DNA from 2 places in the Salinicoccus sp. ID82-1 genome. Region 2 is predicted to be linked to the other one. Evidence: riboswitches for the same ligand, from Rfam matches in the RefSeq annotation. Region 2 holds a riboswitch; the other holds the start of a gene.

Region 1 (3,423 bases), on a different contig from region 2:
TCCAATTGCTGCTTCCGGACTTCTGAACACCTGTACCACATCGATAGGCTCCGGCACACTCGAGAGATCCGGATAGGATTTCTCTCCGAGTATTTCCGTCTCCCTTGGATTCACCGGAATGATTCTATATCCAAGGCGCTGCATCTTACGGGCAAGCCTGTAGCTCGGCCTCGCTTCTTTTCCGCTCAATCCCACGACCGCCAGTGTCTTCTGCCTATTCACAGTATTGCCGCTCTCATCCACCACTTTTTCAGTCGGCGAATCGAGTGCCCACCGGATGACACCTTCATCATTGATGATGATCTCCTGTTTCTCTTCAGCTCCGATGCCGGTTGCTTTAGCCAGCGCCTGATTCAGATCCTGCTGTATGTCTCTCACCGATTCGATACCGACGGACAGGCGGACAAGCTCTTCCAGTACACCCGTTTCTTCCAGCTGTTCTTTTGTAAGCTGCTGGTGTGTCGTGGAAGCTGGGTGGATGATGAGTGATTTGGCATCTCCGACATTTGCAACATGTGACCAGAGGGACACATTGTCTATCAACTGCTTGCCTGCAGCCTTGCCGCCTCTGATACCGAAGGTGATGATTGAACCGAAACCATTTCTGAAGCTTTTTTTGGCCAGCTCATGGGATGGATGGTCCGGGAGGCCAGGGTATGTCACCCATTCGACAGCTGGATGATCGTCTAGAAACCTGGCAAGCTTTTCAGCATTTTCATTGTGCCGTTCCACCCGTACATGCAATGTTTCAAGACCTTGGATCAGATGGAATGCATTATGCGGACTCAATGTTGCGCCGAAGTCACGCAACAGCTGAACGCGAATCTTCGTACTGAAAGCCAGTGTCCCAAAGTCGACTGCGTAGCGAATGCCATTATAGCTGGAATCCGGTTCGGTGAATTCCGGATATTTCGCCGTATTCCAGTTGAATCTTCCTCCGTCGACCACTACACCGCCGATGGATGTGCCATGTCCACCGATCCATTTTGTTGCCGAATGGACTACGATATCTGCACCGAGTGCAATCGGCTTGCATACATGAGGTGTCGCAAAGGTGTTATCCACTATCAGCGGGACACCGGCTTCATGTGCAATGGCAGAGACCGCTTCTATGTCCAGTACCTGGAGTCCCGGATTGCCGATTGTTTCGCCGAAGACTGCTTTTGTCCTATCCGTAATGGCAGCCTTGAAATTCTCGGGATCTGCAGGATCCACGAATTTGACATTGATGCCATAGCGCGGCAGTGTCACTGCAAACAGATTATATGTACCTCCATAAAGATTCGATCCAGCAACAATTTCATCACCGGCGCTGGCCAGATTGAGTATGGATAATGTAATGGCAGACATGCCGGATGATGTCGCCACTGAAGCTACACCTTCTTCAAGCAATGCCATGCGCTTTTCGAATACTTCTACGGTCGGGTTGCCGATGCGGGAATATATATTGCCCGGCTCATCCAGTGAAAAGAGGCTTTCTGCATGATCCGTATCATGAAATACATAGGATGTTGTCTGATAGATCGGCACCGCCCTTGCCCCGGTCGTTGGATCCGGAGCTTGTCCACCGTGCAGCGAAATGGTTTCGAGATCATAAGTAGAGTTGTTTTCTTGTGACATGATGATTCCTCCTTGAATATGAATTTATTAAAAAAAGTTCTCTTCTTGTATAAGAAGAGAACTTTGAACCCCCTCTTATCTTTCAGGAATATGATTCCTGCAGGAATTAGCACCTTGTCAAGCTGTACAGCTTGACGGTTGCCGGGCGTCATCGGGCCAGTCCCTCCGCCACTCTCGATAAGTATTTATATGGATTTCTAATAATGTATACTACAATACTATGAATTAAAAATGAATGTCAAAACATTTTTTAAATAAAAATTATTCGGATTTTTAAAGCTGTACAGCGATTACGGATAGCCTTCTATTCCAAGAGCTTCTCAATCGGTGATGATCATATTCGTTCAGATTATAGAATATTGATCGCATGATTTTTCCGTCGCCTGGGTAGGATTGAAGTAGGATGGGGATGATTCCATGGCCGATATGATGACACCTGAACAAAGGAAACGCACGATGAGCAGAATCAGAGCGCAGTCGAAGCTTGAGAACAGGATTACGAAAGCATTGTGGGCCAAAGGGTACAGATTCAGAAAAAATGTGCGCAGACTGAAAGGCACACCCGATATTGCCATACAGAAATACAAAGTCGTCATCTTCATCGACTCGTGCTTCTGGCACGTTTGTCCCGAGCATGGGAATTGGCCGAAGAGCAACCAGGCATTCTGGAATCAGAAGCTTGCGAGAAATATGGAAAGGGATCGTGAGGTGGACACCCACTACCACGATGGCGGCTGGCACATCATGCGTCTATGGGAGCATGAGTTCAAAAATGACTTCGAAGGGGCTGTTGATAGGATTGCTGAATGCATAGAAGCTGCAAAACGCATAAAAAACGCGGAAAAAATAGGAGATGAAACGCAATTTCATTGTTGACAATTTACGAGAATCATTGTAAATTTGAATATGTAGTTTTTAAAGCGTGACTCATCACCTGACCACCTGCCCGGCAGGTGTTGAAATTGTTGTGAGTCCCGACAGATAAATAAAAGCTTGGTCTGTTAGCTCAGCGGGAGAGCACTTCGTTGACATCGAAGGGGTCACTGGTTCGATCCCAGTACAGACCATCCAGTATTAAAACGCAAACATCCAGTCAATAGACTGGATGTTTTTTTTATTTATAACTGTTCAGTATTCTTGAAACAAGGCCGAGAACCGGCAATTCGATGATGGGCCCGATCACGAGTGATAATGCAATCAGCGGCTCGTCTGGAAAGGCAGCAATGGCAATTGCGAGCGCAAGCGGTGAATTGCGTGCCAATGTCATGATGATGAGGCTGACTGATTCCTGTTTGCTGAATGACAGAAGTCTGCTGGCAGCACTGCCTCCAATGAAGTTGATTGTGAAGAATACAAGCAGTGGCAGTAGGAGGAGCAGCACAATATCCAGATTTTCAATCAGTGAAGTCCGCTCGGAGGCGAACATGGCGGCAATTGCTACGCCAAGGAACAGGACATTCGCCTGCTCGAAAAACCGCTTCATCCTGCCCCCTGATCCAAACAGCCTTCTCGTCAGTATGGCAAGGAGGAGCGGTATGCCGATGATGGTCAGTATGCTTTCGATGATCGTATGTACCGGCAGTCCCATACTCTGCTCCAATCCAAAAAAGAGGTGGAGGTAGACAGGTAGAAGAATCAGCTGCAGTATCAGATTCATAGGCAGCATTGAGGTGGAAAGTACAGTGTCCCCTTTTGCAATGCCTGTAAAGACAAGATACCAGTCTGTGCATGGTGTAACGGTGAGCATGATGAAACCGATCCATAGAAGCGGATGGTCAGATAGAAATAACATTCCGATCAGAT
Region 2 (3,423 bases):
GCATACAACAGAAAATCATGACGTTCAACCATCTTTTTGATGAAAGGTTTGTAGTAGGTTACACACCCTAATTTCCGTACGAGTTTCGTATTCAACAAACCTGTTTCTTCATGTATTTCACGGTTAAGAGCCATTATCAGGTCTTCTTTTTCTTCTACGCCGCCTCCAGGAATACGTAAGGTGGAGACTTTGTCAGAATCAAAAGACAGTGTTAGCAACTCATGAATTCCATCATCTTTTTCACGTATGATAAATCCTATGACAGAAACCTTCTTATTTTGACTCGCCCAGTTGATCGCACTTTCTGCCAGCTCGTTTACTAGTGAAGACTTCATTTTCTGGTACTCTTCAACATTAAAAACCTGTTGCACGCTGAGCTCCTTTTTAAGGCGTTTGTACTTTGCTGCTTCTTGTGGATTTTCAACCAGATAATCTCTAAAAGCCAAATGTCTACTAACTTCGCTTTTGCCTGATTGGTAAATATGTACGTGGTGTGTTCTGCTGCTATTTATATGCTTAACAAAAAATCGTCTGCCAGCTATTCCGTTCTCTCCTTTTACAGTATACCCAAGCTTAGTCATCATAGTATTATATGAATCTACGTGTTGAACATTTTGAACTTCTACCAGAATATCGATTATAGGTTTGGCGACCATTTCCGGGATTGCAGTACTTCCAATGTGGTGTATGTCCAATAGCTCTTCAGCAAAAACTGCCTGTATCTTCTTAGCTTCTCTGTTAAAGTCATCTTCCCAGCTTTTTCTGTAAGAAACCAACTCCAGCTTTCGCATAAATTCACCCTGTCTTTTTTATGTTAGGTTCTGTATCCATTAGTTATATTTTTGCCATCTATTTTCGTTCTAATTCAAGCCTCTTTAGATATTGCTCATATTACTCGGTTTTACCATGATCAACCGCAAAGCTGAAAACGAGCTTCAAAACATATAAGGCGAGCAGTCCATTCAGAATAAAATGTGTGTCAGAGAGCAGCGTCAGTATGCCGAGTCCCAGTAGGGCAGATGCCATTCCAGCAGTACGCTGTAGGTCTCTTTTTTCAATTCTGGTAATAATCCATGCGACAGATATGGTGAAAATCCAGATGATTGCACATAATGAAAAATTGCCGAAGATCCAGCCGAGTATCAGTGGCTGGACGTGGATGGTCAGAAATACCAACCTGGCTTCAGGACTTCCCTGATAGTATTCATTCGTACCTTTTGTAACATTGGCCACCACACCCCCGGTGATATCGAGTGTCAGTATGACCAGTAGTATCATCTTCCACACTGCGAGCTCTGACCATTCATCAAATGTGTGAAAAAGCAGTATTGAGGAAAGAAGAATGCAGCTCGCCAGCACAATGGCCAACTCCGCCTTTGTTGTCCTTCTGCCAAAAAGTTCATGGAGAAGTTTGGGGACGGGCAATGTCTTTTTGGATATTTTCTTGTTCATCCTGAACACGTTCCTTCATGCATCAAAAGTGAAGCTGACTGCTGCGTCTATTATTCTGCAGATGTACTGTTTCGATGAAAGTGTTCCAATCATATCTATTATATACCGATAGAGTAGAAACAGTTGGTTATCAAGTTTCGTAAATCCAAACTATCTGAATGTTGACATTTCTCCTGGTGTCATGTAGAGTTATCATCATTCAACTGAATACTGTTATCCAGAGAAGTGGAGGGAATAGGCCCTTTGAAGCTTCAGCAGCAGGCTCACCCGGGTACTGTGCTAAATCCTACAAGCGGAGGCTTGGCAGATAATTGTAGAAACCATTTGCCATTTCGGCAGATGGTTTTTTTATTTTACATAGAGGATGTGATCGGATGGCAATTGTACTTGAAGATGTATCAAAGACGTACGAAGTGAATGGCAGGAAAGTGGAGGCTCTGAAAAAGCTGTCCTTATCGATATGTGACGGGGAGATATTCGGCATCATCGGTTTCAGTGGTGCAGGGAAGAGTACGCTGCTCAGGCTGATCAACCTTCTGGAGCATCCGAGTTCCGGCAGGGTCAGTGTCAATGGGACGGAACTCAATTCGCTCTCAGGGCAGGATCTAAGAAATAAAAGGCAGAAGATCGGCATGATCTTCCAGCAGTTCAACCTGATCGAGTCGAAGACTGTCTATCAAAACATCGAGTTTGTTCTGAAGGCAAGCAGATACGACAAGAAGAAGGTCAAAGGTCGTATAGAAGAGCTGCTTGCGCTTGTGGGCTTGAGCGACAAGGCGGACAGCTACCCTGGCAATCTGAGTGGCGGACAGAAGCAGCGGGTCGGCATCGCCAGGGCTTTGGCGAACCATCCGGAAGTACTGCTCTGCGATGAAGCGACCAGTGCACTGGATCCGGATACGACGAAGACGATATTGAAGCTGCTCAAGAGGATCAACAAGGAGCTTGGCATCACCATCGTTCTGATTACACATGAAATGGAAGTCATCAAGGAGATTGCTGACAGGGTCGGGGTCATGACGGCGGGAGAGATTGTGGAGAGTGATGATGTCTACAGCATTTTCAGCCATCCAAAGCACGCAGTGACGAAAGGGTTCGTCCAGGACATCTACGATTTCATTATTCCGGCACACATTGAAATCAATGAGCGATCCGAGGTCATCACCATCAAGTTTCTGAATGAGAATGCAGAGGCGAACTATGTCAATCAGCTCTATCGTCATTTCGACTGTGACATCAGCATACTGAACGGGCGGATCGAATACATCCATGATATGCCGCTCGGCTTCCTGATGCTGCATGTCAAAGGTGATCCTGAAGAAATCACAAGGCTCAAAATATTCATCGACGAATCCAATGGCATAGAAAGGGCTGAAATCCATGCAGAGACTGTCTGAAATTGCACCGCTGCTATACCGTGCACTGCTTGAAACCACGCTAATGGTATCGGTCTCCATATTCTTTGCGGTACTTGTCGGACTGCCGCTCGGCATACTGCTGTATGTTACAGCAAACCCGCTGCTGTTCAGAATAAAGCCGTTGAACCAGGTTCTAGGCGCCATCACCAACGTCATCCGTTCGTTTCCTTTCATCATACTCATCGTGGCCATCATGCCGGTGGCAACATGGCTGACAAACAGCTCGCACGGTCCTGTATTTGCCAGCGTGGCACTGTCCATCGCAGCAATACCGCTCTTTGCCAGACTAGCTGAGACGAGTTTCAATGGCGTCAGCAAAGGGGTCATCGAAGCGAGCATCGCAGGCGGGGCTTCCCTGCCGCTAATCATTACGGATGTACTCATACCTGAAGCGCGCCGTGGTCTCACCCAGGGCATCACGCTGACAATCATCTCCATCATCGCTTTCAGTGCGACTGCAGGTGTCGTCGGGGGTGGCGGCATCGGCGATCTGGCCATCCGCTATGGATACTACCGCTATGACACAGTGACAATGGTTGCCACTGTCGTCGTC

Evidence for each region. Region 2 has a riboswitch for S-adenosylmethionine ahead of J4760_RS02125 (methionine ABC transporter ATP-binding protein). Riboswitches for the same ligand answer to the same signal wherever they lie in the genome.
Region 1: linked by a shared signal. The riboswitch ahead of J4760_RS12725 (PLP-dependent aspartate aminotransferase family protein) and the one ahead of J4760_RS02125 (methionine ABC transporter ATP-binding protein) in region 2 are both predicted to bind S-adenosylmethionine.

What each region holds. Positions count from the first base shown of each region.
Region 1 is NZ_JAGFLY010000005.1:251,802-255,224, reverse strand. Features, by position in the region: gene J4760_RS12725 (PLP-dependent aspartate aminotransferase family protein) at 1-1,620, opposite strand, end outside; SAM riboswitch class I at 1,693-1,804, opposite strand; gene J4760_RS12720 (very short patch repair endonuclease) at 2,038-2,496, shown strand; tRNA gene J4760_RS12715 (tRNA-Val) at 2,616-2,687, shown strand; gene J4760_RS12710 (arsenic resistance protein) at 2,735-3,423, opposite strand, start outside.
Region 2 is NZ_JAGFLY010000001.1:424,778-428,200, forward strand. Features, by position in the region: gene J4760_RS02115 (GrpB family protein) at 1-791, opposite strand, end outside; gene J4760_RS02120 (hypothetical protein) at 892-1,452, opposite strand; SAM riboswitch class I at 1,663-1,766, shown strand; gene J4760_RS02125 (methionine ABC transporter ATP-binding protein) at 1,827-2,849, shown strand; gene J4760_RS02130 (methionine ABC transporter permease) at 2,833-3,423, shown strand, end outside.